2 regions of the Arthrobacter sp. TMN-50 genome follow, and region 2 is predicted to be linked to the other one. Evidence: predicted binding sites of a transcription regulator. Region 2 holds the regulator's gene; the other holds the start of a gene.
What was found. The regulator LexA, encoded in region 2, represses DNA repair genes until DNA is damaged. The targets are predictions, from matches to a motif close to TCGAACANNTGTTCGA.

Region 1: a site for LexA is predicted at 3,247-3,262, ahead of ACX80A_RS07115 (HNH endonuclease signature motif containing protein). Genes of this name have one in related genera too.

Annotation. Positions count from the first base shown of each region.
Region 1 covers NZ_JBTNDG010000003.1:173,755-188,633, forward strand. Annotated here, with positions in the region: gene ACX80A_RS07100 (class I SAM-dependent methyltransferase) at 1-165, shown strand, start outside; gene ACX80A_RS07105 (FAD-dependent oxidoreductase) at 158-1,285, shown strand; gene ACX80A_RS07110 (hypothetical protein) at 1,474-1,614, opposite strand; gene ACX80A_RS07115 (HNH endonuclease signature motif containing protein) at 1,643-3,193, opposite strand; gene ACX80A_RS07120 (thiamine pyrophosphate-binding protein) at 3,365-5,035, opposite strand; gene speB (agmatinase) at 5,036-6,028, opposite strand; gene ACX80A_RS07130 (APC family permease) at 6,377-8,185, shown strand; gene ACX80A_RS07135 (cupin domain-containing protein) at 8,214-8,792, opposite strand; gene ACX80A_RS07140 (AI-2E family transporter) at 8,944-10,185, opposite strand; gene ACX80A_RS07145 (long-chain-fatty-acid--CoA ligase) at 10,221-11,927, opposite strand; gene ACX80A_RS07150 (DUF202 domain-containing protein) at 12,011-12,346, opposite strand; gene ACX80A_RS07155 (YidH family protein) at 12,356-12,751, opposite strand; gene ACX80A_RS07160 (VIT1/CCC1 transporter family protein) at 13,081-14,178, shown strand; gene ACX80A_RS07165 (SRPBCC family protein) at 14,201-14,638, opposite strand; gene ACX80A_RS07170 (alkaline phosphatase family protein) at 14,681-14,879, opposite strand, start outside.
Region 2 covers NZ_JBTNDG010000007.1:37,634-52,512, forward strand. Annotated here, with positions in the region: gene priA (bifunctional 1-(5-phosphoribosyl)-5-((5-phosphoribosylamino)methylideneamino)imidazole-4-carboxamide isomerase/phosphoribosylanthranilate isomerase PriA) at 1-50, opposite strand, end outside; gene ACX80A_RS10040 (hypothetical protein) at 91-249, opposite strand; gene hisH (imidazole glycerol phosphate synthase subunit HisH) at 252-890, opposite strand; gene hisB (imidazoleglycerol-phosphate dehydratase HisB) at 887-1,504, opposite strand; gene ACX80A_RS10055 (histidinol-phosphate transaminase) at 1,588-2,697, opposite strand; gene ACX80A_RS10060 (LysM peptidoglycan-binding domain-containing protein) at 2,859-3,218, opposite strand; gene lexA (transcriptional repressor LexA) at 3,671-4,327, shown strand; gene ACX80A_RS10070 (ATP-dependent DNA helicase) at 4,379-6,400, opposite strand; gene hflX (GTPase HflX) at 6,393-7,937, opposite strand; gene ACX80A_RS10080 (class I SAM-dependent methyltransferase) at 8,202-8,810, shown strand; gene dapF (diaminopimelate epimerase) at 8,834-9,778, opposite strand; gene miaA (tRNA (adenosine(37)-N6)-dimethylallyltransferase MiaA) at 9,783-10,712, opposite strand; gene miaB (tRNA (N6-isopentenyl adenosine(37)-C2)-methylthiotransferase MiaB) at 10,715-12,307, opposite strand; gene ACX80A_RS10100 (coiled-coil domain-containing protein) at 12,385-13,788, opposite strand; gene ACX80A_RS10105 (regulatory protein RecX) at 13,925-14,560, opposite strand; gene recA (recombinase RecA) at 14,567-14,879, opposite strand, start outside.

The DNA of each region.
Region 1 (14,879 bases), on a different contig from region 2:
GGCACCCTCCCGCTCCGGCGGTCACTGATCCGCCAGGACGGGCTGACATCGATCCGGCGCAGCTACAGGGCAGCCGAACTCGGTGCGGTGGTCCCGCCAGGCTGGGAGGTCACGGGCAGGTTCCCGTTCCACAACCTGCTGATTCACCGCGCGTCCCGTGCCTGACCTGATTCTGGTGGGCGGCGGGCCAGTAGGCCTGTTTGCAGCGATCATGCTGTGTCAGGCGGGGATCGATGTGCTGGTGCTGGAGCAACGGACGTCGCGCAGCACTCATTCGCGCGCCATCGGCATCCATCCGCCCGCGCTGCAGGCGCTGGCTGGGGCCGGCGTCGCGGAGGACCTGATTGCCCAAGGCGTCACCATTCATCAGGGGGTGGCCCGCAGCGCTGGGCGGGAGGTAACCCGGCTATCCTTCGCCGGCCTGCCGTGCAACTACCCATTTGTCCTCGCCCTACCCCAGATTCAGACCGAGCAGGTGCTGGAAACCCGGCTCGCCGCCGTCGCGCCCTGTGCCCTCCGTCGAGGTGTGGCAGTGACCGATGTCCACGACGCTGGCGGGTCGATGCTGGTGACGACGTCGACGGGCGACGTACTGCAGGCGCAGCTGGTGATCGGGGCCGACGGCGGGAGGAGCACCGTGCGCACCAGTGCCGGCATCAGTGCGTCGTTGCGGCGGTACCCGGACACCTACCTCATGGGTGACTTCGCCGACGAGTCAGTGGACCGGTCGACGGCGGTGCTGTATCTCGAGCCCGATGGGATTGTCGAGTCCTTTCCGCTGCCTGACGGGGTGCGGCGCTGGGTGGTGCGGACACCGTCGTTGGTGTCAGCTCCCACTCCCGAGGTTCTGGCGGACCTCATCCGCGTGCGGACCGGCGTCGACGTAGAGGTTGCGAGCACCTCGATGCTGAGCGCGTTCGCGGTGCAGCGGCTGCTGGCCCGTCGCTTCGTTGCTGGCCGGACGGTCCTTATTGGCGACGCTGCCCACCAAGTCAGCCCGATCGGCGGGCAAGGGATGAATCTGGGCTGGCTGGATGCCACCGAGCTGGTGCCAATTGTCAAGGCTTCGCTGGTGGATGGCCGCGACGTCGGCCGGGATTTGGCTGCGTTCGACGCGCGCCGTCGTCGAGCGGCGGTGACGGCGGCCCGGCAGGCTCATCTGAATATGGCGTTGGGGCGGCCACTGCCGCAGCCTGTGCTGTCCGCACGCAATGCCTTGTTTGGTCGGGTCGCCGCTAGGCCAGCCGCCCACGACGCCATCGCCCGCGCCTTCACGATGCAGTAACCCATCCCGCACCCCTTTCCTTTCCGCTCACCCCTTCCGCTCATTTCCGCCGAGAAACGAGACCTGATGGGTCGGCCATGTTCTGGGTCACCAGATCCCGCACCTCGACGGCTGGGACCGGAACCGATTCTGGCTGTGCGGCTTCTGGCTATGCGGCGCATTGGAGCTGCGCCGGGCCACCGGGATGCTTAGAACGGTGGTGGGGTTTCCGGTGGTGGTGTTGGTGGTGGGTCTGGTTTGGTGAGGTAGGTTTCCCCGGCGGGGGAGATCGCGATGATGGTCCCGGGTTCGGGTTGGGTGTAGTGCCAGTAGCCTTCGGTTTTGAACATGTGGTGACGTTTACATAGGCAGGCGAGGTTACCGTAACTGGTTTTCCCGCCCCGCCCAGGGGATGGTGTGGTCGAGTTCGCAGAACACCGCCAACCGGTTACACCCCGGATGCCGGCACGTCCCATCCCGCACCCTCACCGCGTCCTGTAAGTCCTTCGGCACCCGATACGTGCCCGCATCAGCGCCGAGCCTGGCCCCGGTGAAGGGGTGAGTGAGGATCCTCGTGAACGAGGACGCATGCCCGGCAAGTTTCCGGGCGGTCTCCGGATCGATCGGCCCATACCCCTCCAACTCCCCCGGCGTATCCCCGCCCAACAGGGTAAGCACCGGGACGGTGACGAACACCCTCGCCTGAACACCCCAATACCCATCACCATCCCGCGACTGGACGGGTTCACCGTTCCCGCCGTTCGACCCGCTCGACCCGTGGCCGGCGTTCTTCCCGGCACCAGTACCCGCGTCGCCGTCGGACCCGCTAGCGGATTCCGACCCGGTGTCCCCGGCGGGTTCGGGTCCGTCTGTCAGGTGTCTGTCTGTCAGGTGTCCGCTGGTCATGTGGCCGGTGGTTCCGGCGCTGGTGAGGACGTCTACCAGGACGTCGGCGCGTAATTGGGTGAGGGTGCGGGGTTCGTCGGGGCCTTGCAGGTTCCGGGCCGCGGTATCGACCCGGTGGAAAATCCCTGCCGCCTGCTCGACGGGAAGATAGGCTTCGAACCAGGCCATCCCGTCGTGGACCGGGTTGAGGAAGACTCCGCGGTCCCTGACGGCCTTCCGGTGCCGGACCGTGATCGATTCCGGGTGGAGTTCCTCCCGTAACCGGAGGGCCTGGCGGCAGAACTTCGCCACCGTCGTCCGACCCGCCAACGTGATGGGCCTTTGTTCGTAGCCGGCGGCAAACTCGCCGGTCATGGTGTTGGGCATACTGCTGGTCTCTTCGGCGACCGCCCACGCGTGACGGCGTGAGAGCCTGCCCCGCTCCAGCGCGTTCAACGTCGTCGGGCAATGCCGGGTGAGCAGCACGCTGTGGTCCAGTAAGAACGCAGCGGTGCGTTCCGGCAGGTGCAGGGCGGCGCCGATCTCACTCGCGGCGAGGGTTTGTTCGTAGCCCAATTCTCCGCTGCCTGCGTGGCCCCGTTCAGTTTGAAGATCCAGGACCCGGGTGGCGAGCTTGGCTTCCTGCGCATCAAGCCAGGATCTGGCCTCGCCGATGTACTTCAACGCATCCAGTGCCTGGGCAGAGTCCAAACCGGCGACCGCCGCCAACCCGAGCCGACCAGTCAATGCTGGTGGTTCCTCACTGGAACGCGCCCGCTCATCCGGATCCGATCCGACCCTAAAGAAATTCAGAATGTCAGTCTGAGAATCAGTTAAATCCTTTTTCGGCAGGCGCTCCGGCGGCTTGACCACCGGCGCGGTCCATATGGCGTCGACGCTCAACGGGCCGCCGGGACCAAACACGCCAGATGTTCCGCCGGTAGTCCCAGCAGCCGTGTCCGTGGCCCCGCCGTCGTGGGCGGAACCCGGACCGGAATCGGCAGGGAATCCCGACCCGGCAGAAGAAGCGTTACTGCTTTCCATACCCCCATTCCATCATCGGGCTCTGACAAAATAAGGTCCCGGACCGGCCCTCCCCAAAAACTTTTTCAAGTTTTTTTTAGACGGAAACCGGGCCCCAGCACGCCTCAATCAGCCCCGCCGAACGTATTTGAAGATTCGAAAAAGGGTGGCAAGGACTGGAGGCATGCGGGCCTAGAGGTGCGTCGGGGCGAAGAGACGCAGCAAGGTTTCAACGACGACGACGTTGGGCCCCTCGGCCGCGAAACTGTCTTCCAGTGCCTGCCGCACATCGCCCGGGGCGACCTTGACCGCTGGCACGCCAAAGGCTTCGGCAAGCTTCACGAAGTCGGGCCGGGTCAGCTCGGTGGCAGTGGCCTTCCCGAACGCGCCCTCCATGTACTCGCGCAGGATCCCGTAGCCGCCGTCGTCGACAATCAGCCATGTGACCGGAAGGTTGTGTTGCTTGGCGGTGGCAAGCTCGGCAATCGAGTACATCGACGACCCGTCGCCGGACACGGCGAGCACGCGCTCCCCCAGCCCGACGGCGCCGCCAATCGCTCCAGGGAAGCCGTAGCCGAGGCCACCGGCACCCTGAGCGGAATGGAACTGGCCATCCTTGGCGTCCCAGCAGCTCCACGCCCAATACGCGGCGATTGTCATGTCCCAGAAGGTCTGCAACCCGGCGGGCGCAGCTGCCCGGATGTCGGCCATGAACGTTCGTTCCATGCCCAGATCCTGAGAATCCAGGCGGCCCTGCACCTTGGCGAGGGTCTCGGCGACCAGCGCGACGGCGTCGTACCCGGCGGTGCGATCGCGGGCCAGCACAGGCAGCGCCTCATCCAGGGCGGCGAGCGCCTGACCAGCGTCGGCACGGATGCCCAGGGCCGGACGGTTGGATTCGAGCACGCGAGGCTCGGCATCGATCTGGATGATCCGTCCACGCGGTTCCAGGGTGAAGTAGTTGCTCGTCACCTCGCCGAGGGATGATCCGATCACCAGGACCACGTCGGCGTCTTCAAGGACCTCAGTGATGTAGCGATCCTCCACCCACGCCTGAAGTGACAGCTCGTGGTTCCAAGGGAACGCCCCGTTTCCACCGGGTGAGCAGAGCACTGGCGCGCCGAGCTTCTCAGCGATGGACAGCAACCAGGCCTCGGCGTGGCCGCGACGGGTGCCGCCGCCGGCGACAATCGCGGGCCGCCTGGATTCGGTCAGCCATTTCACTGCCTCGCGGACCAGTTCGACCCTGGGCGGGTTGTCGAAGGGCTCGGCGAGAGCGTCCTCCACCTGAGGCACCATCACGGGGTCGAGCAGCACATTCTGCGGTACCTCAATCCAGACCGGCCCCTGGGGGGAGGACACAGCCTCGGTCCACGCGTCCTGAATGGCTGATGGTATACCTGAGGCGTGCTGGATGAGTCGCTGGCTCTTGGTGACGTTGGCCGCGGACGCCTTCTGGTCATCGAGCTGGTGCAGCATGCCCTTGCGGCGGGCACCAAGACCCTCCAGGGGAATCTGGCTGGCAATCACCACCATCGGCACTCCGGTGGCGTAGGCCTCCTGCAGTCCGGCGAGTGCCGTGAGCGCACCGGGTCCGGTGGACAGGAACAACACACCAACCTGCCCGGTCGCGCGGGAGAACCCGTCGGCGGCAAAAGCCGAATTGTTTTCCACCCGTGAGGACACAAAGCGCAGCTCCGACCGGGACAGCGCGTCAAACAATCCCAACGCGTGCTGACCTGGAATCCCGAAGACCGTGGTCGCCCCGAGGGCACTGAGGGTCTCGACGACGAGGTCCCCGCCATTACGCTCTCCGGTCAGGGGTTGTGGGGGTGCTGTTGCGACACTGTCACTGGTAACCATTTAACGTTCCTCTGTACGGGTGCTGGTAGTTGCCTGATCCGCCATCAGGCTCACCAGGTCGTAGGCGATGTGTGACGCGGCGACGCCGGTGATCTCCGCGTGATCATAGGCGGGGGCCACTTCGACAACGTCGGCGCCGATCAGGTTCATGCCGCGCATCCCGCGGAGAATCTCCAATAGCTCCCGGCTGGTGATGCCGCCGGCCTCGGGTGTCCCCGTCCCGGGGGCGTGCGCCGGGTCGAGGACGTCAATGTCGATGGAAATATAGAGCGGGCGGCTACCGATCCGGTCCCTCAGCTTGGCAATCACCTCGTCGACACCCTGTCGGAACACATCGGAGGAGGTGACAATGCCAAACCCGAACCGTCGGTCATCCTCTAGATCCTTCACCCCGTACAACGGTCCGCGGGTCCCCACGTGGGAGATCGCTTCGGTGTCGAGAATTCCCTCCTCGACGGCGCGGCGAAAGGGGGTCCCGTGCGTGTACTCGGCGCCGAAGTAGGTGTCCCAAGTGTCGAGGTGCGCATCGAAGTGCAGCATGGCCACGGGTGCGCCGGCGCGTTCGGAGGCAGCACGCAGCAGGGGCAGCGCGATGGTGTGGTCTCCGCCGAGCGTGACGAGTTTGGCGCCGTCGGCCGTCAGATCGAGTGCGTTCTGCTGGATGGTTTCAATCGCTTCGTTGATATTGAAGGGATTGACCGCCATGTCGCCGGCGTCGGCCACCTGCACCTGTTCGAACGGGGAGATATCCATGGCCGGGTTGTAAGGGCGGAGCAGGCGCGAGGACTCGCGGACGTGGTTCGCGCCGAACCGGGCGCCGGGGCGGTAGGACACCCCCGAGTCGAAGGGGACGCCGACGACGGCGATGTCCGCGCGGTCCACCTCGTCCAGCCGCGGTAACCGGGCGAAAGTCGCGACGCCAGCGTAGCGGGGGATCCGTGAGGAGTCGATGGGACCAACGTTTCCGTTGGCCGTGACGCGCGGCTGTTCCATGGGTACCTCCGGTTTGGGGCAGTGGCTGCCCACAGTGGTCGGTGAAGAATTAATAAGGAAGTTGCCATATAAGCATCAACTGTTTTTCACAAGGCTAATTGTGATGCTGATCCCGGTCAACACCGGCGGCAAAATATCCGCCGCAAGTGCCCCGTAAAGGATCCATAAAAACCACGCCATCCGCCACCCGCGCGGGCCTACAGTCAAGGCGTGACTACTACAACCTTGCGCAGCATCAAAGCCTCCCGTCGAGCCCGGCGGCTAGGCCATTGGCTGCTTGACGACGACAATCAGCGTAAACCCAAGCGGTCAAGCAGCAGCGCCGCAACCCACTCCTGGTGGAAGGTGATGTGCCTGACTGGCGTGGATTATTTCTCCACCCTGGGTTACCAGCCGGCCATTGCGGCCGTTGCCGCTGGAGTCTTGTCCCCCATCGCGACCATTGTCCTGGTCCTGGTCACCCTCCTCGGCGCGCTGCCCGTCTATAAGCGGGTGGCCGAGGAAAGCCCCAACGGGGAGGGATCCATCGCCATGCTTGAGCGACTCCTACCCCGTTGGAGCGGAAAAATGCTGGTACTCGTCCTCCTCGGATTCGCTGCCACCAGCTTCCTGATCACCATGACCCTGTCGGCCGCCGATGCCAGCGCCCATTTGATTGAAAACCCGTTTGCTCCCGGCTGGATGCACGGCCAGGAGGTCATCATCACCCTGATCTTCCTGGGTCTACTCTCGGTGGTGTTCCTGCGCGGCTTCCGCGAGGCGGTGGGCATCGCCGTCGCCCTGGTCGCCGTGTTCCTGGCACTGAACCTTGTGGTGATCGTGGTGGCACTCGGGCAGGTAGCCCTCCAGCCGCCGCTGGTCGAGGACTGGTGGACCGCACTGAACACCCAACACGGCAACCCCATGATGATGGTGGTCGTGGCCCTGCTGATCTTCCCCCGCCTGGCGTTGGGCCTGTCCGGGTTCGAAACCGGCGTCGTCGTCATGCCGCTGATTAAGGGGCACCCGGGAGACGAACGCGAGGACCTCGCCGGCCGCATCGCCGGCGCAAAGAAGCTGCTGACTTCCGCCGCTCTGATCATGAGCGGGTTTCTCATCACCTCAAGCATCGCCACTACCATCCTGATCCCTGCCAAAGAGTTCCAGGAAGGCGGCGAAGCCAACGGCAGGGCATTGGCTTATCTGGCACACAAGTACCTGGGCGACGGCTTTGGAACTGCCTACGACATCAGTACCATCGCCATCCTCTGGTTCGCCGGTGCCTCGGCCATGACCGGGCTCCTCAACCTGGTCCCCCGTTACCTTCCCCGCTACGGGATGGCACCCAACTGGTCCCGGGCGGTCCGCCCGCTGGTGATTGTCTTCACGGCCATCTCCTTCCTCGTCACCATTGCCTTCAAGGCCGACGTCGAGGCGCAGGGCGGCGCGTACGCCACCGGGGTGTTGGTGCTCATCACCTCGGCCTCGGCGGCGGTGACCCTTTCGGCGCGGCGCCGTAGCCAACCTCTGGCGACCCTGGGCTTCGGCCTGGTCACTGTGGTCCTAACGCTGACCACCATTATCAACATGGTGGAACGGCCCGACGGCGTCCGGATCGCTGGCCTGTTCATTCTCGGCATCGTGGTGGTCTCGCTCGCCTCTCGCTTCAGCCGTGCGTTTGAGCTACGCACCACCGGGATCCGCCTCGACGACGAAGCGCTCCGGTTCGTCGCTTCCACCAACGACGGCGACATTCTCCTCATCGCCCACGAGCCCGAGCGTCTCACCGCCGGTGCCTACCGCCGGAAACTCGAACATGCCTGCACAGTCAGCCACCTGACTCCGGCCGACAATCCGCTGTTCATTGAGGTGATCGTTGACGACTCCTCAGACTTTGAGACCGCGCTCCAGGTACACGGCGTGACCCGGCATGGCTATCAGATCCTGGAGGTCCACAGTTCCAACGTGCCCACCACCATCGCCGCAGTCATGCTGCATATCCGTGACATCACCGGACTCATGCCGCACGTCTACTTCCGCTGGACCGAAGGCCACCCGCTGACCAACCTGTTCAAGTTCCTTATCACCGGCGAGGGGGAGATTGCCCCGGTCACCCGGGAGGTACTTCGGGAGGCGGAGCCCGACGTGACCCGCCGACCATGGGTGCACGTCGGCTAGCTGTATCGACCTGAACTTTGCCGACGAATTAGCCGCCCGAGGCGGCAGGAACCAGGGTCCAGAGCACGACGGCCTGTTCATCGGTGGGATTCACCCAGGTGTGCGGCTCACGTCCGGGGAACGTCACGGTGTCTCCGGCTTCCAGCTCGTACCGGTCATTCGAAAAGATCAACACAAACTTGCCGGCCACCACATGGAGAGTCTCCACTTCGCAGTCAACCGAGTACAGCTCCGACTCACCGCGCCCATTGGGTTCGATGACGGCGCGAATCATCTGCAACCGGCGCTCCGAGCGGGCAGTCACCAGGCGCTCGTTGATCCCCTCGCCCCCCAGACTGATCCGGGGCGCCTCACCCAGCCGGGTGAGGTGGGTCTCCGGCACCAGGAACAGATCGCCAATCGACACCGACAGCACCTGGCAGAGCGTGACGAGGGAGGCGACCGACGGCGAGGTCAGATCCCGCTCGACCCGACTCAGGAAGCCCTTGGTCAGGGAAGTGGCAGCGGCGACCTGTTCGATGGTCATCCGCTGGGATTGCCGGGCAGCACGGATCCGTGATCCGATGGCTATCGGAGCGTTACTGGGTTCTACAGGCAGGGCCTTCACAGGGGTCCCATCTTTCTGTCCGGGGCACTCCCCCGGACGGACATCGGCTTTGAGCTTACCGAGAATTCCGCGGCCCTGGTCGGCAGCGCTAGCTCCCCGCAAGAACCCTCCCAGATCCGGGAGGGTTCCCCCTTGTCATACCGACGGAGACTTAGGGCTTGGCTATGGAGGCTCCGATTCGCCTGCCCGGCCTGCTGCTGCGGCCGCGGCCGACGGCGTCTGCCTTGGTATCCAGTTCGGCCTGCCTGATGTCCGCTGAAGTTATTGGGCCATCCTCTTCACCGGTCCAGGACTTGATGGCGCTCCAGGTAACCGCGGCGAGAGGCACCGACAGAATTGCTCCAACAATGCCCGCCAGAATGGTGCCGGCGGTCAACGCCACCAGGATCACCAGGGCATGCACGCTCAGCGACCGGCCCATCACCACCGGCTGCAGGAAGTTGCCTTCGATCTGGTTCACCGCGATGACGACGACGACGACGATCAGCGCCGTCGTCGGCCCTTCGGCGACGAGCGCCACCAACGCAGCAAGTGCTCCAGCTGCCGTCGCCCCAACGAGGGGAATGAACGCACCAACGAAGACGATGACCGCCAGTGGCAGAGCCAGTGGGATGCCCAGGAATAACAATGCAATTCCAATGAAGACCGAGTCCACCAGGGCGATGATCGCCGTTCCGCGCACGTATCCGCCCAGTACCTCCAGCCCATGGATACCCACCCGGCGGGCCTTGACGAGGCGTTCGCCCTTGAACGGGCGCAGCGTAAAGGCGAAGATCCTGTCGCCGTCCTTCAAGAAGAAGAACAGGATGACCACCATCAGCACTGCCCCAGTGAGGAACTCACCCGCAGCGGTGATACCGGTGACGGCGCCAGCGCCAACCGAGGCGCTGGTGGCAAAATCAACCAACGCCGCCTGCGCATCAGCGATCTGCTGCTCCTCGATTGGCAACGGGCCATTGAGAATAAACTCGTAAATCTGGTCGAAGCCGGTGGTCGCACTATCTACCAGTTCATCGGACTGGCTCTGGACGGCGAACACAATTCCGGTGGTCACACCGCCCAGCACCCCCAGCAGGAGGAAAAAGGAGAATGCTGTGGCGAGCGCGCTGGGCCAGCCCTTTCGCCGCAGCCAGTTCACTAGCGGGCCGATGGCCGCCGCGAGGATCAGGGCAATGATTAGTGGGATGACCACGAGTCGCACCTGGATCAGGCCGAAGATCACGATGACCGCCAGGATCAGGATCAGCAGGACCTGCGCGGCCCGGGTACTGCTGCGACCCAGCGAGTCCTTCCATGGGCTCCCGGTCCCTTGCTCGGTGTCGACGCTGGCGGTAACCGCGGGGCGTACTTCTCCGCGCGGCGCCTCCGCGGGACGCCTGAATATGCTAAACACAGTCACTATCTCCTTGTTTCCTCATGATGCCCAGCTCAGCTGTCGCCGGCAATCAGTCTGTCTCGGACCTGGCGACGCAGTACCTTGCCGATCAATGACCGTGGCAGTTCGTCTACCTCAACAATACGGCGCGGTATTTTGTAGGCCGCCAGCGAGCCCCGGCAGTGAGCCTTCAGCACGTCGTCGCTCAACTGGTGCCCCTCGCGTACGACGATGGCGGCCACCACCTCTTCGCCTCCCCCGGTCAGCGGCATCCCGACTACCGCCACGTCGGCGACGCTGTCATGGGTTAGCAGCGCTTCCTCCACCTCGGTGGGAGCCACGTTGAAGCCACCAGTCACAATAAGCTCTTTGATCCGGTCCACGATAGTGACGAACCAATCGGCGTCGACCCGAACAATGTCTCCGGTCCTGAACCAACCGTCGGTACTAAGGACCGCACGGGTGTCCTCAGCATTTCGCCAGTACCCCTTGAACACCTGGGGCCCGCGGATCAGCAGTTCACCGGCGTCACCGGGCTCGCGGTCCTGGTCCGAATCTTCCGGATTGACCACGCGAATCTCCGTGTTGGGGAACGGCACCCCCACAGTCCCCGGCTTCCGGCTGGGTCCGATCGGGTTGCCGAGGGAGATCGGTGACGTCTCGGTGAGCCCGTACCCCTCCACCAGATAGCCACCTGTCACGGATTCCCACAGCTCGATCGTTGCAGGCGGGAGATTCATCGCCCCGGAGATCGCGAAGCGAATGCTTTTCAGGCTGACCCCACGCTCTACAGCACGCTTCGCCAGGCGCTCGTAAATCGGTGGGACCGCGGGCAGGAACGTGGGCGGGCTGGTCTTCGCCGCGTCCAGCACCAGGTCTTCATCGAACTTCGGGAACAGCACCAGCCGGGCCCCAATGCTCATCGCGAAGGTCAGGCACAGGGTGAGCCCATAGGCATGGAACATCGGCAGGACCGCGTAGATGACCTCCTTGCCGTCGCCGAGACCCGGCACCCAGGCCCGTCCCTGAGCCGCGTTGACCAGTAGATTCCGATGCGTGAGGATTGCCCCCTTCGGGTGGCCGGTGGTGCCACTGGTGTACTGCAGTGCGGCGACGTCGGTGGCTACCGGGCCGGGATGGGCGGCCGTCAACGGCTTGTTGCCGACCAGGGATTCCCAAGAGGTGACGCTTCTGCTGCCGGACAGTTTGGCGCTGGTGGTCAGCGCACCCCGGGCCGTCCGTGCCTTCCGGAGGGGAAGCCGCAATGCAGCGCGTTTGGAGAACGGCATTGCCCGGGTCAGGTCGACGGTCACCATGGTGGTGACGGGAACGTCTGCCGGGAGATCCTGCACCCGCTGCGCGGCCTTGTCCCAAACGATCGCGACCCTCGCCCCGTGGTCCTCGAATTGGTGCCGCAACTCGCGGTCGGTGTAGAGGGGGTTATGTTCCACCACAATGGCTCCAAGCCGCAGGACAGCATAGAAGGCCACCACATGCTGCGGGCAATTGGGCAGCACCAGTGCCACCCGGTCGCCCGCAACCACACCGAGCCGGCGCAGCCCCTCGGCGGCCCGCTGGATCGCCTCACCGAGCTGACGGTACGTGGTCTCGGCCCCGAAGAACTCGAGGGCTATTTTCTTGCCGTACAGCCGCGCGGATTCCTCGACGAGGTTGACGAGGGAGCCATCAGGGATTGCGACGGCGGCTGCCACTCCTGGACCGTAGTTGCGCACCCAGGGGGCAGGGTTTTCAAAAGTCATCAGTCTACTTCCTGTCTAAGCCTGTTGAACTCTATCCTGATTGGCGGGGCAACCTGATCATGCACTGCCTACCAGATTACGTTTCACCCGTGAAGTGGCTGGAACAGGACCGCGTAGATTCCTGCGGCGCCCACTGCCATCACCACAGCCGATGTGACGATGATGGGTGCCACATCCGCTGTCAGGACCCCGCTACTCATGCCCTTCAGGCTGCGACGGTACCGGACCTGTTGGCTCACATAAATACCGAGGGCCGCCAGCAGCAACGCTGTGATGAGGATCAGTGCAAACCACCCGTATTGGGGCACCCAGCGCCCAAAGAGCACCCCGCAGACCACCAACGCCAGCAGGGTCCGCCCCCAGGCAAGGGTGGTGCGCTCGGGCTGCAAACCCGTATCGGTGGGCGTCGCGTGGCTCAATGGTTATCCTCAGGCCGGTCGGATGGCAACGACGACGACGACGGCGGCAGCCACCGCCGTCGCGCCAAGAGCCAGCAACGGAGCAACAAGCGGCAGCGGCAGCGGCGATCCGTGACGCATTGCCCGCTCAACGTTTAGCCACCGAAAGCAGGCTGTGGCGGCAATCAGCATGGCCAGCAACAACAGCAGGATAGCAATGGCTTTGCGGATCAACGGGTCAAACAGGTCGACGGCGAAGGCTTCGACGGCGATCCCCCCGGCCAGCAGCGCGAGGGACGTTCTGATCCAGGCGAGGAAGGTCCGCTCGTTGGCCAGCGTGAGCCTGGGATCTGGGTCAGTCCCACCACCCAGCAGCCGCTGTGTCAGGGACACACGGTGAGGCGACTTATCGGGTCTGGCGGTCATCCCCTCATCTTAGCGAGCGGCGCTCAGCCCTACCGCCCCTGCACCCCTTCCACCCCTTCCGCGCGTTCCTCCCTCCCGCCCGTTCCGCCGAAGGGTTGGTCTCGCTCCGGAACGCACTCGCGATAGGATTAAGTCTGCGAAGGGGAGTAGCTCCCGCTCAGCATCCTGTGCGCAGGGGGAACTGAGTAGCGGCCTGTCGACACACTGGCCATCGATGATGATGGCCCGGCAGTCCACCGGCGAAAGTTGCCGGCGAGCGAGACCTTCGGCCGCTTCAACGACGGCCGGAGCCCCGTCACGGCCCTGATCGCTACAGACCAGGAGACCCAGTGACACAACGGCAAGACAACCCTACAGCCGCTGATATTCGCCGTTGGCGGCAATATTTAGCGGACGAACGCGCCGAGGCAGCGACTTACCGCTATCTGGGCAGCCGCCGCGAGGGTGAGGAACGCGAAATTCTGCTCGCCCTTGCCAAAGCTGAGGGCCGGCACGAGGCGCACTGGCTGTCCCTGCTGGGCCCCGACGCCGGAAAACCGGCCCGCCCGTCCGTGCGTAACCTGGTGCTTGGATTTCTGGCCCGGCGTTTTGGCAGCGTGTTTGTGCTGGCCCTGGCCCAACGAGCCGAAAGCAGATCCCCCTATGCTGGGGATCCCACAGCAACGGACGCCATGGTGGCTGACGAACAGATCCATGAAGAGGTGATTCGTGGGCTGGCAACCCGGGGCCGCAACAGGCTATCCGGCAACTTCAGGGCTGCAGTCTTCGGTGCCAATGATGGGTTGGTCAGCAACCTGGCCCTCGTGCTCGGGGTCGGCGCCACCGGCGTCTCCGCCGGCTTTATCTTGTTCAGCGGCATCGCCGGCCTGCTGGCTGGCGCTCTATCCATGGGCGCTGGCGAGTATGTATCGGTGCGGTCGCAGCGTGAGCTACTGGCAGCGTCGCGGCCCACCCAGATCACCCTGACCGCTGCCAAAGAGCTCGATATCGATGCCAACGAGCTGGTGTTGGTGTACCGTGCCCGGGGGATGTCCCGCGAGGCGGCCGAGCACCGCGCCTCGGAGCGGCTGGGCCTGCTCGACTGCGATTGCGATCCGAGCCTGTCCCTCCAGCCGCAAAGCGCTGGCGAGCGGGATGAACACGAGCAGATTGGCACCGGGCTGGGCGCAGCCGCATCGAGCTTCTGCTTCTTCGCTTCCGGCGCGGTGATCCCCATCCTGCCGTACCTGGTCGGGCTCAGCGGGATGCCCGCCGTCATCCTCGCCTGCGTCCTGGTCGGTTTGGCACTGCTAGGAACCGGTGCCGTCGTCGGGCTCCTCTCGGGCGCCTCACCGCTGAAACTGGCATTGCGGCAGGTTGCGATTGGCCTTGGGGCGGCCGCCGCCACCTACCTGCTGGGGCTGGTGTTCGGCGTCGGGCTTCTCTGACCGGATCCCGCTCCGCCGGAAGTCATGCCTTGGTGACGTACCGTTCCAGTTTCACGAGGGTCTTCTCCATGGCAACGGGGTTCTTGCGAAGGAAGCCCATCGGCCGTAACACAATCCGCCCGGTCACCGAGCGGGCGTCCCACTGCTCGGTGACGAGGGTGCCGCCGTCGCGTGGTTCGAGGAGATAGCTCCAGGTGGCCTTGGTGAAGTGACGCCAGGTTATCCGTCGCCCCTCCTCGAACTCGGTGACCTGGTTGAGGATTTTGTACTTTGCCCCGATGCGCATGTCCATGCCGAACTTGGCGCCCTGGTAGAGGCGCTGCGGCCCGCCCGGCTGCTCTCCCCGGACGGTATCCGAGCCGTCGATCACGCTGTGCAACGCCGGGGTCGCCAGGACCTCGAAGATGTCGCTGGCGGGCGCGTTGATGAATCGTTCACGGGTGATCAGGTAAGAGTTCATGCATCTATTCTGCCTCGTCGGCTCGGGCTTGAACGGCTCACCCTAGCGAAACGCCAGGGTGCGAGCTGTCCCGTCATAACCCTGCTCCGGTGCTGCCAAGCCGAAGAGTGCCCCGACAGTGGGCGCAACGTCGATGGTGCGGGCCGGTTCGGATGAGACCCGACCGCGTTTCACCCGGGGGTTTCCACCGGAGATGAAGAACGGGATTGGTTCAGTTGCCGGGTGGCCGTGGTTTCCGGGG
Region 2 (14,879 bases):
TCAACGGCGGGGAGAAGCTCAAGAATGGGCGATTCAGTAAAGGGGCTCATCGGGTGGTGACTCTTTCGTAGCTGTCGGATGTCTCGAGAATCAGAGGTCGGTCAGGGTCAGGAGGTAGGCAGCTAGGAGCGCCATTCCGGCCAGCACCCAGAAACTGATGATGAGGGCCTTGTGCGACTCCTGCCGCCGGAAGGAGATGGCCCCACCGATCAGCAGGCCGGACAGGCCCATCAGCACTATGCTCCACATGGTTAGCGCAACCCCGCTGTCCAGTTGGACAGCAGCCGGGCACCGGCGTCGCCCGACTTTTCCGGGTGGAACTGGGTGGCGCTCAGTGGCCCGTTCTCGACCGCGGCGATGAATGGTCCACCGTGGTCGGCCCAGGTCACCATGGGCGGTTTCATGGCTGGCTGGGTGACATCGAATTTCCATTGCTGCACCCCATAGGAGTGAACGAAATAGAACCGCTCCTCCTCAATGCCGTCGAACAGGGTTGACCCCTCGGGTGCTGTCACCGTGTTCCAGCCCATGTGCGGAACGACGTCGGCCTGGAGCCGCTCAACGGTGCCCGGCCACTCGCCCATCCCCTCGGTCCTGACGCCGTGCTCGACCCCCTCATCGAAGAGGATCTGGAGTCCGACGCAGATTCCCAGGACGGGCCGGCCGCCGGCCACCCGTCGGCCGATCATGCGCAGCGCGTCGACGTCCTTCAGCCCCTTCATCACCGTGGCGAAAGCGCCGACGCCGGGCACCACGAGACCGTCGGCGTTGAGGACGTCGTCGGGCTTGGCACTTAGCGTGACCTCGGCGCCGATGTGCTCAAGGGCGCGCACCGCCGAGCGGATGTTCCCTGAGCCGTAGTCGAGAACTGTGACGCGTGGCGCGCTCATAGTGCCCCTTTGGTGGAGGGGATGCCGTCGACCCGTGGGTCCGGCTCCACTGCGGCGCGGAGCGCACGGGCAAACGCCTTGAACTGGGCTTCGACAATGTGGTGGGGATCCCGCCCGCCCAGGACCGTCATGTGCAGGCAGATCTGGGCGTGCAGGGTGATGGCTTCGAAGACGTGGCGGGTGAGTGAACCGGTGAAGTGCCCGCCAATCAGGTGGTACTCCTGGCCTGCCGGTTCGCCCGTGTGGACTAGGTAGGGCCGGCCTGAAATGTCGACGACCGCTTTGGCCAGGGCCTCATCCAGGGGCACAGTGGCTTCACCAAACCGGCGGATACCGGCTTTGGTGCCGAGGGCTTCACGGAGCACTTCACCGATGGTGATGGCGACATCCTCGACCGTGTGGTGGGCGTCAATGTGGGTGTCTCCGGTGGCCCGGACCGTGAGGTCGATCAGCGAGTGCTTGGCCAGCGCAGTGAGCATGTGGTCGTAGAAGGGCACGGAGGTACTGATCTCCGCGCGACCGGTGCCATCGAGATCCAGTTCGACGAACACGGACGATTCGCTAGTGGTCCGTTCCCGGCTCGCGGTGCGTCCGACGGTGGTTTCCACGCTCATGGCTATCCTTCGATTGGTACGTAGCGGATGGGTGACGGTAACAGACTCACAGGGGTGCCGCATCGAAACGGCCTCCTCCCAGTCTAGGAGACGGTTTTCCCAAGCAGGGCCCTGAGGGCGTCAAGGAACACTGTGGTCTCCGTCTCGGTGCCTGCGGTAACCCGCAGATGACCGGGAATGCCGACGTCGCGAATCAGCACCCCTGCCTCGAGGAGGCCCTCCCAGATCCGGTGCGAATCCTCAAGCCCACCGAACAAGACAAAGTTCGCATCCGAGGGCACAGGGGTCAAACCCAGTGCCCGCAGGCTCTCAACGATCCGGTCGCGCTGGGTTTTGATGTTCTGCACGTTGGCGAGCAGCTGGGTCGAGTGTGTCAACGCCGCATTGGCTGCCGCCTGGGTGATGGCTGACAGGTGGTAGGGCAACCGGACAAGGCGTAGCGCGTCAGCGACCTCTGGTGCAGAGGCCAGGTAGCCAAGCCGCGCGCCAGCCATGGCAAAGGCCTTGCTCATGGTGCGGGACACCACAAGACGCTCGCGTCCCTTCAACAGCGTTAAAGCGCTGACGGTGTCTGAGTGGGCGAACTCAGCGTAGGCCTCATCAACAATGACGATGGCGTTGGCCTTACCGCTCGCCTCGTAAACCGCTTCCACCACATCCAGACCCAGGGCGGTCCCCGTCGGGTTGTTGGGCGAGCAGAGGAAGACCACGTTGGCGCCGGAGTCGTGCACCTGACGCGCGGCGTCTTCGGCGCCCAAGTTGAACGATTCGTTGCCTTCACCGGGGAGGTAGCGCGTGCCGGTGCTGCTGGCGAGCAGAGGGTACATGGAATAGGTCGGTGGGAAACCGATCGCCGACCGGCCAGGCCCTCCGAAGGCCTGGAGGAGGTGCTGCAGCACCTCGTTGGAGCCGTTGGCGGCCCACAGATTATCAACAGTCAACCCGTGGCCCAGGTAGCGCGCGAGGTTGGACCGCAGGTCACTGAACTCCCGGTCAGGGTAGCGGTTCAGTCCGCCGACTTCCCGGCTGACCGCATCAACAATCGCCTGCCTGACGTCGTCGGGGACGCCGTAGGTGTTCTCGTTGACGTTGAGCAGGATAGGCACATCCAACTGGGGTGCCCCATAGGGATGCTTCCCCCGCAGATCATCGCGTAGGGGCAACCGGCTCAACCGCTCAAACTGTTCGCTCACCTGTCAAGGTTATGCGCCGAGCCGTGCAAGAGCAGAATCAGGGGAAACCTTGAACGTCCCGCCCCGACGTATTGCCGGCAGCCGAGACTGGCTGGCCGGGCCGCCGTGGAGGGCGCGACTCGAAAGCGTCCCCCGGGGTGTGAATCCCCTGGTGGATGGTCTTACCGATTGGTCGGGACGTCCAACTGCTGTCCGGCTTGGAGAACTGACGTACCCAGGCTGTTGAGTTCGACAATTTCGGAGACCACGTCGCGCGGATCGCGGTCGGGAGCGAACTCAGTGGCAATCTGCCAGATGGTTTCGCCCGCGGCGACGCTGACGCTAGCAGTCTGGGTGACCTCTCCGCCTTCGGCTGCGGCCTTGGCGGGCGAGTTGAAGAACCCTGACAACATCAGAACGGCAGACGCCAGCAGGACAATTGGCAGCCCGACCAGCAGGAGCCTGCCCCTGCGGGTGAGTCGAAGCTTGGCCGCGCCGTTCTCGGCGACGGGGGAATTCTGGTGTGTGGTGATGACAGACATGGATAGACCTCTCTGTACTCTCGAATCAGTCCATTCGAATCCGGGTTTCACACCGAACCAACCGTGACGGTTGAGGATAGTGTTCGAGCGAAAACCAGGCTGGCCTGTTTCGTTCGAACCTATCTTCGAATTACTGCTTTCTTATTTTTAGCACTCATTGACGAACTTTGTCGAGACACGATCGAACAAATGTTTGAAAACGTGTCCCAACTCCCTTACCGTTAGGGCAAGGCTGAAGGTTCGGTTCCAGCAGAAACCAGCACATCATCTGCCTCTGACAAAATAAGCTCGGCCCCCGAAATTCCGGGATCAGCCGGGGTACATGGATTCTTATCGAAGGGATAGCGACCGTGAAAGAGTCCGACGGACCACTGGATGAACAGATTTCGGAGCTGGCCCCCACTCCGCTTCCGACGCGCGGTCGCCCCCGCGGCCGGCAGGTACCCAAGGGCATGACAGCCCGGCAGAAGAAGATCCTCGAGACCATCCAGCGGGCCATCGGTACGAACGGCTACCCGCCGTCGATGAGGGAAATTGGGGACACGGTAGGGCTCGCCAGCCTGTCGAGCGTCACGCATCAACTGTCACAGTTGGAACGGATGGGCTATCTCCGCCGCGACCCGAAACGCCCCCGCGCCATGGAGATTCTGCTTCCGCTGACACTTGACCACGATCACAAGAGCGCGCCCGAGGGATCAGATCCCAACGGCCCGTCGGAAATCGGCGGTGCGGTGGACGCAGCGATGGTGCCGCTGGTTGGCCGGATTGCAGCAGGCGGGCCGGTCCTGGCTGATCAGGTCATTGAGGATGTGATGCCGTTGCCGCGTCAGCTGGTCGGCCATGGTGACCTGTTCATGCTCCGCGTCTACGGCGACTCGATGATCGACGCGGCCATCTGCGACGGCGATTGGGTGGTAGTCCGCCGTCAGCAGGAGGCGCAGAACGGCGACATTGTGGCGGCTTTGTTGGATGACGAGGCCACAGTGAAGACCTTCCGGCAACGCGACGGCCACACTTGGCTCCTCCCGCAGAACACCCAGTACGAGCCGATCCTTGGCGATTTGGCCACGATCATGGGCAAGGTCGTCTCCGTGATGCGCGCTCTCTAGCAGCACACCCACCACCCCGCACTGCGGGGTTCGGGAGAGTGTCTCGACGCGTTAGGTGCCGGGTTCTTCGGCGAGGCGCTGGAGGACGCCCACTGCGGTCGCTTGATCGGTCGTCGACCAGAAGGGTGGCAGCGCGGCGCGCAGGAACGACCCGTAGCGGGCGTTGGCTAGCCGGGAATCGAGGATCGCCACTACTCCCCTGTCTTCGGTGGCCCGGATGAGCCGTCCGGCTCCCTGCGCCAACCGGACGGCAGCATGGGTCGCTGAAACGCTCATGAAACCGTTGCCGCCGGCCTTGGCTACCGCCCTGGTCCTGGCGGTCATCAGGGGATCGTCCGGTCGGGGGAAAGGTATCCGGTCGATGGTGACCAGCCGACAGGACCTGCCCGGGACGTCGACGCCCTGCCAAAGAGACATGGTGCCAAAGAGACACGTGTTGGGTTCATCGGAGAACTGTTTGACCAGCGCCGACATCGAGGATTCGCCCTGGCACAGGATCTCGAAATCGACCCTCGGACGGAGCACCTCGGCTGCTTCCTCGGCGGCCCGGCGGGAAGAGAAGAGTCCTAGCGCGCCGCCTCGGGACGCCTTGAGAAGGACCTCGAGTTCGTCGAGCTGTTCTGCCGAGGTACCTCGTTCGGGCTTCGGCAGGTCCTTGGCGACGTAGAGCACCCCCTGCTTCGGGTAATCGAACGGACTGCCGACGTCGACCCCCGTCCAGGAGGGAGCCGAAGCTCCGGCAAGGCCCAGCGACCCGGCAACCGGCCCGAACTCGGAGCCGATCGCCAACGTTGCCGACGTGAGCACGACGGTGTGATCGGCGAACAGTCCCTCACGCAGTTTCCCCGCCACCGACAGTGGAGCAATGTTGATCGTGGCCGGTGCGGCGTCGTCGGGCTGCGAGTACCCGGTGCCGGGCGAAAAGGTGCTGGGCCGTGATGCCCACAGCACTTCGCCCGCGGGGGTGGCCGTGAGGAGGCGCTCACACAGTTCGAAAACCGCCAGCACATGGGACTTTGCCAGCTGGCGTCCGCCGTCGGCTGGTGTGGGGCCGTCCCCCTTGGCGTCTGACAGGACGGCGCGGCAGGCCTCGCGGACCTGGGTGATCGCGGCTTCCTGCTCCTCGGTGAGCCCGGCGGCCATCAGGCCGGAGGGGATTCCCTCCACTGTGGACTCGAAGAACCGGTTCGCCGAATCCAGGGATTCGGCGCTGACGGACAGATGCCTGCGCGTTGCTGATCCTGCGGCAGAGATCATGCCGGTCGAGAGCTGCCCGGACACCGCGCCGGTGACGCGGTCGTGCAGTTCGTGGGCTTCGTCGATCACGACGACGTCATATTCGGGGAGCACCGCCAGCCCCTCGAAGGCACTGATGGCGAGCATCGCGTGGTTGGTGATGACGATGTCGGCGTCGCCGGCCTTGGACCGCGCCCGTTCGCTGAAGCACTCGGCGGCGACCGGGCACTTCTGTGCGCCGAGGCATTCCATGCTGGTCACCGACACCTGGCGCCATGCCTGCTCACTGACACCGCGGGTGAGCTCGTCACGATCGCCGGTATCGGTGGTCTCAGCCCATTCCCTGAGGCGGACCACCTCGCGGCCCAGCGGTGTGGCGGGGCCGGCGGCTGGGTGCGGGGCTGCTGTGTCCTCCCCCATGCTGAAGAGTGCCTCGGGTGCACCTTCCTCAGGGAAACCGCCGCCCGTCTTGTGTTTGCACACGTAGTTGCCGCGACCCTTCAGGAGCACCACATCGACTGGCCGGGGCAGTTTTCCTTTGAGCGCTTTCAGCAGCCGTGGCACGTCACGTCCAACGATCTGTGCCTGGAGGGCCAGGGTAGCCGTCGAGACGATGGCCGGCTTCTCATGAGTCAGCGCGTGGGAGATCAGCGGGATCAGGTAGGCCAGGGACTTGCCGGTACCCGTGCCCGCCTGAACCAGCAGATGATCGCCGGAGGTCAACGCCTCGGCGACCCGCTGAGTCATTTCATGCTGGCCAGCGCGGTTCTCGCCGCCCATGGCTTCGACAGCTGCATCAAGGAGTTCCAGCGGCCCGGGGGTCCCGCTGTCAGGCATGCTGGCGGAATTCCTCCAGGTCGGCTGCGAGACCCTCGCGAACCATCACGTCGAGGCGGGTCCCCGCTTCGACATGCTCAAGATTCAGGATTTCCGCGTCGGACTGGTGCAGCCGGCTGACGACGTCGCCACGTTCGTAGGGCACCAGCAGGGTTAGTTTGACGCTGGGACGGGGAATCGCGGCGCTCACGGCTTCCAGCAGTTCGGCGATGCCCTGACCGGTGCGGGCCGAGACCACCACGTGTCGCGGCTCACGCTGGCGGAGGCGCTCGATGACGAACGGGTCTGCTGCGTCGGCCTTGTTCAGGACAATGATCTCCGGAACCTTGCGGGCATCCACCTCGGAAAGGACCTCCCGCACCGCGGCGATCTGACCTTCCGGATCGGGGTGGGACACATCCACCACATGCAGGATCAGGTCCGAGTCGGCAATCTCCTCCAGCGTGGAACGGAACGCCTCAACGAGCTGCGTCGGTAGCGACCTAACGAACCCCACGGTGTCAGCCAGGGTGTAGCCCAGCCCATCGGCCGTTTCAGCCTTGCGCACCGTCGGGTCGAGGGTCGCGAACAGCGCATTCTCGACCAGGACGCCGGCGTCAGTCAGCCGGTTCAGGAGCGAAGACTTGCCCGCGTTGGTGTATCCCGCAATCGCTACCGACGGGATTTCATTACGACGGCGGTTGGCGCGTTTGGTTTCGCGTGCCGGTTTCATCGCGCTGATTTCGCGCCGCAGTTTGGCCATCCGGGTGCGGATCTTCCGCCGATCCAGTTCGATCTTGGTTTCACCTGGGCCACGGGAACCCATACCGGCGCCTGCACCACCGACCTGGCCGCCGGCCTGACGGGACATCGAGTCGCCCCAGCCACGAAGCCTGGGAAGGAGGTACTCGAGTTGGGCTAGCTCAACCTGGGCCTTGCCCTCACGGGATTTGGCATGCTGGGCGAAGATATCGAGGATCAGTGCGGTCCGGTCGATAACCTTGACCTTGACGATGTCCTCCAGCCCGCGGCGCTGGGAGGGGGAGAGCTCACTATCGACAATCACGGTGTCGGCTCCGGTGGCCACCACGATGTCCTTAAGCTCCTGGGCTTTACCTGAGCCCAGAAAGGTGCCGGGATCCGGTTTGAGCCGCCGCTGGACGATTCCGTCGAGCACCTCGGAGCCGGCGGTGGCGGCAAGCGCGGACAGCTCGCGCAGGGAATTTTCGGCGTCTTCGGCCGTACCTTCGCTCCAGAGTCCGGCGAGAACAACCCGTTCCAGGCGAAGCTGACGGTACTCGACCTCGGTGACGTCCTCGAGCTCGGTGGACAGGCCTGCAACGCGCCTCAGCGCGCGTCGTTCGTCGAGATCCTGTTGGTCTCCATCGTAGGACGACCGTTCGCCGTCGCTCGCCGAGGAAGGACCAGCGAAACGGTTTCCGGCGCCCTTCGCGGACGCCACCTCATCCTTGGCCAGGATCCTATCGATGACTGCCTGAATTTCAGCTGGGCCGATCTCCGGTTCCGGCGTGGCCGGTCCCCCGTTACTCGTGGACATACGCTCCCTAAAGTGGTGTTCCTCAATGGTAGTCTCCTCCACCGTCATCGGGTGAGGTGATTCACTGAGCGCGCAATCAACCCCTTCGGCCTGGATCCGGGCGAAACGTGGGCAACCTGGACCCGAGGGGTCAATCTGGACCCCCGGGTTGGAAATGTTACTCCCAGCCGCCCAGATTCCTCACCGGAATCGTTCGCCGGGCCTAGGGCGCCCACCCGCCGTCGGTTCCGGAAAGCCCCAGCCCCTCGGCTACGCTGGTTTGTTATGGATTCCCACTACTTCAGCGCCCAGCCGTCCGGCCCGGAGACCCGCAAACCGCTGCGCACGGTGCTCGCCGGAAGGGAGCGCACCCTCGTGACCTCCTCGGGTATCTTCAGCGCCGATTCGATCGACAAGGGCACCCGCATCCTGCTCGCCGAGGTTCCCGATCCGATAGGCGCGCGGATGCTGGATATCGGCTGCGGCTGGGGGCCGCTTGCTCTGACCATGGCACTGAAGGCGCCCGACGCCGAAGTGGTCGCCGTCGACGTCAACGAACGGGCCCTGGCACTCACGGCAGAGAACGCGAAGCTGTTGGGGCTGAACAATGTGCTTGCCCAGCGACCGGAGGAGGTCGACGTCGACGCTACCTTCGACACCATCTGGTCTAATCCGCCAATCCGGGTGGGTAAAGACGAGTTGCACGCCCTATTGCTGAAGTGGCTTCCACGACTGTCCCCCGATGGCTCAGCCTGGCTCGTGGTGCAGAAAAACCTCGGCGCCGACTCGCTGCAGAAGTGGCTCGCCGATCAACTGGGCGACGGCTTTGAGGTTTCCAGAACGGCCACCTCGAAGTCGTTCAGGATCATCTGCGTGGAGCGACTCGGCGTCTAGCACCGCGGACAAATTTGGTGCGTTTAAAGGAACGACCCGCTAGCCACGAGCACGGCTGGCCCGCTGAGGCTGACGTGCTCGCGGCCGTCCGGCCCGGCATGGAAACGCACGCCGACGACGCCGCCGGGCACCTCAACCCTCCATACCAACGGCGCCTCAGCCCCCGCCCAGAACCTGGTGGCCGCGGCGGCAGCGCAGGCCCCGGTACCGCAGGACAGGGTCTCCCCCACGCCACGCTCGTGCACCCGCATTCTGACCTGGCCCACGCCGTCCCGCACCAGCGGGTCGTGGGGGACGACGAACTCAACGTTGGTTCCATCGGCGGGGGTTGGCTCAACAAGTGGCGCGTCAAGGAGTCGGGTTACCTGAAGCTCGGAGGGATCGGCGAGGGCCACCACGGTGTGCGGATTGCCCATGCTGATTGACAGTGCAGGACGAGGAACCTCAAGTCCTGCAACCTCGACCAGCGAATCCGTGCCGCGTGCGGTGGCGACGTCGGGGAAAATGAACTCCCAGGGCCCCATATCAACCGAGTAGCCGTCGGAGGACAGCTCCACCAGCTTGATCCCGCCGCGGGTAGCGATCGACACCGTGGCACCCTCGGCGAGGATGAGGAGCCCGGCCGAAACAAGCAGGTGCACAAAAACCCGGACCCCGTTGCCGCACATCTCCGACAGTGAGCCGTCCGCGTTGCGGTAGTCCATGAACCATTCGGCCGACGGGTCGCTTTGCAGCAGCGCCCTCCCCTCGGGGAGCTGGTGGGACCGGATCGCGCGAATCAGCCCGTCCGCTCCGATACCGCGATGCCTGTCGCAGATGGTCCTGACGTCGTCGGGCGTAATCTCCAACTCTCCGGCTGGGTCGGTGACCAGCACAAAGTCGTTGCCGGTGCCGTGACCCTTGGTGAAGGCCACCCCGGTGAGGGTGGTTTGGTTGGGGGAAGCCAGCGCGTCGGGTTGTGTAGTCACGTGTCTAGGATAAGCCGAAGGTCTGCCGGATGTGGCCCGTGGCGTGGGGAATCAGGTCCGGATTTTCCCAGTCGAGCCAGGTGATCCGGGGATCGGCGCGGAACCAGGTGAGCTGACGTCGGGCGAAGCGACGGGTCGCGTCGATGGTGTCGCTGGCCGCCTGGTCCGTGGTCACCTCACCATCGAGAACCTGCAGGAATTGGGCGTAACCGAGCGCTCTGGACGCGGTCCGGCCGGTGCGCAGTCCCTGGCTGGCGAGGGTAGCGACTTCATCGAGCAACCCCTCGTCCACCATGGCGTGGACCCTGGTAGCCAGGCGTTCTCGTAGGACGGCCCGGTCGACTTGCAGACCAAGCTGAAGTGCTGGCTGGTGGTAGCGGCGTTGCGGCATGAAGGAACTGAAGGGCCGGCCGGTCACCTCGTGGACTTCCAGCGCCCGGATCAGCCGCCGGTCGTCGAGGTCCCGACCGGCGGAGACCGGATCGATTCCCGCCAGCCGCTGGCGGAGGGAGTCGGCGCCGTCGCGCGCCAGGTCGCCCTCCAGCCGGGCCCTGATGGCGGGGTCGGTGCCGGGGAATTCGAGCACATCGAGGGCCGCCCGCAGGTAGAGTCCTGATCCGCCGACCAGGATCGGCAGCTTGCCCCGATCCCGGATAGCGGCGATCGTGGTGCGCGCCTGCATCTGGTACGCCGCAACGCTTGCTTCTTCGTTCACGTCGAGCGTGTCCAGCAGGTGATGCGGTATCCCCTGCCGTTCCTGGATGGTGACCTTGGCGGTCCCGATGTCCATGCCCCGGTAAAACTGCATGGAGTCGGCGTTGATGATTTCGCCGTCGAACTGGCGTGCCAGCTCAATCCCCAGGGTGGACTTCCCCGATCCCGTGGGCCCGACGACGGCGACCAGGGGTGGTGCTGCTGTGGCCGCCGCAGTCACCGTTAGGCGCCGCGGATCGGGAGCGAGGGCATCCCCAGTGACACGGCACCCGGCGTTAAGGCGCCTGAGCCGGTCGCACCGGGGGCTGGCGCGCCGCAGGAGTCGGCCTGGGACCGATCCCACGCGTCGCCGGCCCGGGACCGGCGGATGTGGATGTCAGCGCTCGACGCCGGATCGGCGACCAGGTGAAACGCAGCGGCTTCGGTGACGGTAATGGTGACCAGGTCGCCGGGCCGGGGTGGGTCGACGCCGTCGGGTACCGAGAAGTGGACCAGCCGCTGGTCGCGTGCCCGACCCGACAGGCGGTGGGTTTCACTGGCTTTGCGGCCCTGTTGGGAGGTCACCATCAGCTCGACGGTGCGTCCCAGTTGGCGGGCATTTTCTTCCGCGGCGATCCGGTCCTGCAAAGCGGTGAGACGCTCAAACCGTTCCTGCACCACTGCCTTCGGGATCTGGTCGGGCAGGTCCGCGGCAGGTGTGCCGGGACGCTTGGAGTACTGGAAGGTGAAAGCGGTGGCGAACCGGGACTTCTCGACGACGTCGAGGGTGGCCTGGAAGTCTTCCTCGGTTTCCCCGGGGAACCCGACGATAATGTCGGTGGAGATGGACGCGTGCGGCATCTTCTCCCGGACCCGGTCCAGGATGCCCAAGAACTTCGACGAACGGTAGGAGCGGCGCATGGCCTTCAGAATCCGGTCGGAACCCGACTGGAGTGGCATATGCAGCTGGGGCATCACGTTGCGCGTCTCGGCCATCGCATCAATGACGTCGTCGGTGAACGCTGCGGGATGAGGGCTGGTGAACCTGACCCGCTCGAGACCCTCGATGCTGCCGCAGGCGCGGAGCAGTTTGGCAAACGCACCCCGGTCACCGAATTCCACCCCGTAGGAGTTGACGTTCTGCCCCAGTAGGGTAACTTCGATGGCGCCGTCGGCGACCAGCGCTTCGATCTCGGCGAGGATTTCCCCCGGTCGTCGGTCGCGCTCCTTGCCCCGCAGTGCGGGCACAATACAAAAAGTGCAGGTGTTGTTGCAACCAACCGAGATGGACACCCACCCGGAGTAGACCGCGTCACGCTTGGTGGGCAGGGTGGACGGAAAAACGTCGAGGGACTCGAGGATCTCCAGCTGCGCCTCGTTGTTGTGGCGGGCCCGTTCCAACAGTGCCGGGAGCGCCCCGACGTTATGGGTGCCGAACACCGCGTCAACCCACGGCGCCTTCTTCAGGATGGTGTCGCGGTCCTTCTGGGCGAGGCAACCCCCAACCGCGATCTGCATACCCGGGTGGGTTTCCTTCACGGAGGCGAGCATGCCGAGATTGCCGTAGAGCTTGTTGTCGGCATTCTCGCGTACTGCACAAGTGTTGAAAACGACGACGTCGGCCTGCGTGTCTGTCGCCGCCGCATAGCCAGCATTCTCCAACAGCCCGGCGATCCGCTCGGAATCGTGGACGTTCATCTGGCACCCATAGGTGCGCACCTCGTAGGTGCGCTGCGCTCCGGATAGTGGCGCGGCAGCACCGCCCGACTCGGCCGTAGGCTCTACGGCGGGACCTGCGGCGGGAACTACGGGGAAGGTGGGGGCAATGAGACTCACCCGTTAAGGGTACGTGCGCCGGGCGCGGCCCCACAATCCGCTGCAGGGCGAAGGGGTACGGCGTGGGACAGGGGTGGTCAGTACCAGTTCATGCGCTGGGAATGCTGCCAGGCGGCGCACGGTGATCCGTACCGGCCCGAAATGTAGCCCAGCCCCCATTCGATCTGGGTGCGGTAGTTGGTGCGCCAGTCAGCACCGGCGCTGCCCATCTTGCTGCCCGGCAGCGACTGCGGGATGCCGTAGGCGCCACTGTAGGGGTTATTGGCGCTGGTCAGCCATCGTGATTCCTTGTTCCAAAGGTCGACCAGGCACTGGAACTCGCCGCCACCCCAGCCGAACGAGGATAGGCGGGAGGAGGCGTAGGCCTGGGCTCCGGCGGGGTCGTCAACGATTGGTGCGGGCGCCGGTGGAGCTGGTGCGGGGGTAGGAGTCGGCGCTGGTGCGGGGGTAGGAGTCGGCGCTGGTGCTGGCAGTTTTGGCGCGGTTCCGGGATCCGGCTCAGCGTGGGGCGGGGCAGGGGCCGGGCCAGGTATGGGTATTGGTGGAGGCGCTGGAGACTGAGGCGCTGGAGACTGAGGCGCCAGCCGTTGTGGCGCGGGACCCGCTACGACCGGCGGTGCAGGAGCCCGCGGTGGTGCCGTCGTTGTCACAGCGGCTTCGGCTGCCGCCCTGGCTGCCGCGGCAGCCTTTGCTGCTGCCTGTTGTTCGAGGAAAACCGCTTCCTCCTGCAGGCCCCGGATCCGGTCTGCCTCAAGGGCTGCCGTCGTGTCATTGAGCTCGGCGAGCTGTTCGAAGAGTTCAGCCGCACGGATTTCCTGTTCCTGGACCGATGCTCGGGCCGCAGCGTCGTCGTCCTGAGCGACGCCGAGGCGGGAGGCCGCTTCGGCAGTGAGCTCACGGTGCCGGTCGGTGGCGGCGTCGTAGCGGTCCTGCAGAGATTCCACTTCCTGTTCCGCGGCGACGGCGTCAGTATAGGAACCGGCGGCACGGTCGGTCACTGTTTCCAGCACCATCATCCGGTCGAGGAGATCCATGGCGCCCTCCGGATCCAGCAGCACCAGCATCCCGGAATTGGTGCTTCCCGTCTTGTAAGACAGGGCGGCGGCTGCGCCCGCTGCCTCGTGCAGGTCGGCTGACTCGGCTTTCGCGTTGGCTAACTGGACCGCAAGCGTGCCCGATAGCCGCTCGCTGAGCCGCAGCTCCTGTGCTGCGCGGCCGTGGTCGGCTGCGGATTGCACCGCCGCGTCGCCAAGCTCTGCCGAGGTCGAGCGCAGCCCCTCCAGGAGGGATTCAATCTCCGAGACCTGGTCCTGCTTGGCGGTGGCGTTGTCTTTGGCTGCCCGGATTTCATCCCAGGTCGGAAAGTCCTGGGCGACAGCGGGAGCAACGGGGGTCAGGAGCGAGGCGCCGAGCACCAGCACGGCTAACGCTGCACCAGCGCCCGTCCGTGCAGCAGTTAATGTCCGCCCCAAGCCGATCATGACGCTGCTCAGCCTACAGTTCAGTGTTCGGGGTCCGCCAGACCCTTACCCGCCGATTAAGGGAACGAATGGATAACGGGTTAGGGAAGCGCAGGCTGAAGAAACCGAATCGGTTGAGTCAGGTGGCTAAATCAGGTCAGTCGGGCTCAGGGCCGTCGCTGGCGCTCTCGGCATCCCCAGCACTCGTGTCATCGGCTGCCTCATCGAGGATGGATCTCACCACACCGAAGGCCAGTGATGGACCGTATCCCTTGCGCCCGAGCATGCTCACCAGGCGCCGGGTCTCCTTGTCGCGGGCCGCCCGATCAAGTCCCACGGCACCGGGCCGGTGCTTTCGGCGGACGAGCTGTTCGGCGGACTCTCGCTCCTCCTCGTCGCTCACCTGGGCGAGTGCCTCTTCGGCGAGCTCGCCGTGAATGCCCTTCTCGGCCAGCTCCCGTTTCAATGCGCTGCGGGCGAGCGAACGAGCCGACGCCCGGCTACGCACCCACATCATCGCGAACTCGGCGTCATCAACCAGCTGGACCTCTTCGAACCGGTCCAGCACGGCGACGGCCACCTCGTCCGGCACCTCCTGCTCCGCTAGTTTGGAGGCGAGCTGGTGGCGGCTCTTTGGTGCCAGCGTCAGTTGGCGCAGCACAATCGACCGGGCGGTGGCGTACTGGTCGGTGTCGGGCACCGGAACGTTGCCGCCGGCGCCCGATCGTTGGCGGCGCGGCTTCCGTTTGGCGTTTAGTCCGCCCGTGGATCCGCCATTCGGTCCGAAAGCCATGGCTGCCTAGCGATTCTCTCCGCTAACCGCCTTCAGCTTGGGCTCAGCCTTCGCCTTTGGCTCGACCGTTGCGTCCTCGGCCGCCACCCCCACGCCCAGCTTCTCGCGGATCCGGCGTTCCAGCTCGTCGGTCAGGTCTGGGTTGTCGAGCAGAAACTTGCGTGCGTTTTCTTTGCCCTGGCCCAGTTGGTCTCCGTCGTAGGTGAACCACGCACCAGACTTCTTCACGAAGCCTTCTTCCACGCCGACGTCGATCAGGCCGCCCTCGCGTGAAATCCCGTAGCCATACAGGATGTCGAACTCGGCCTGCTTGAAGGGC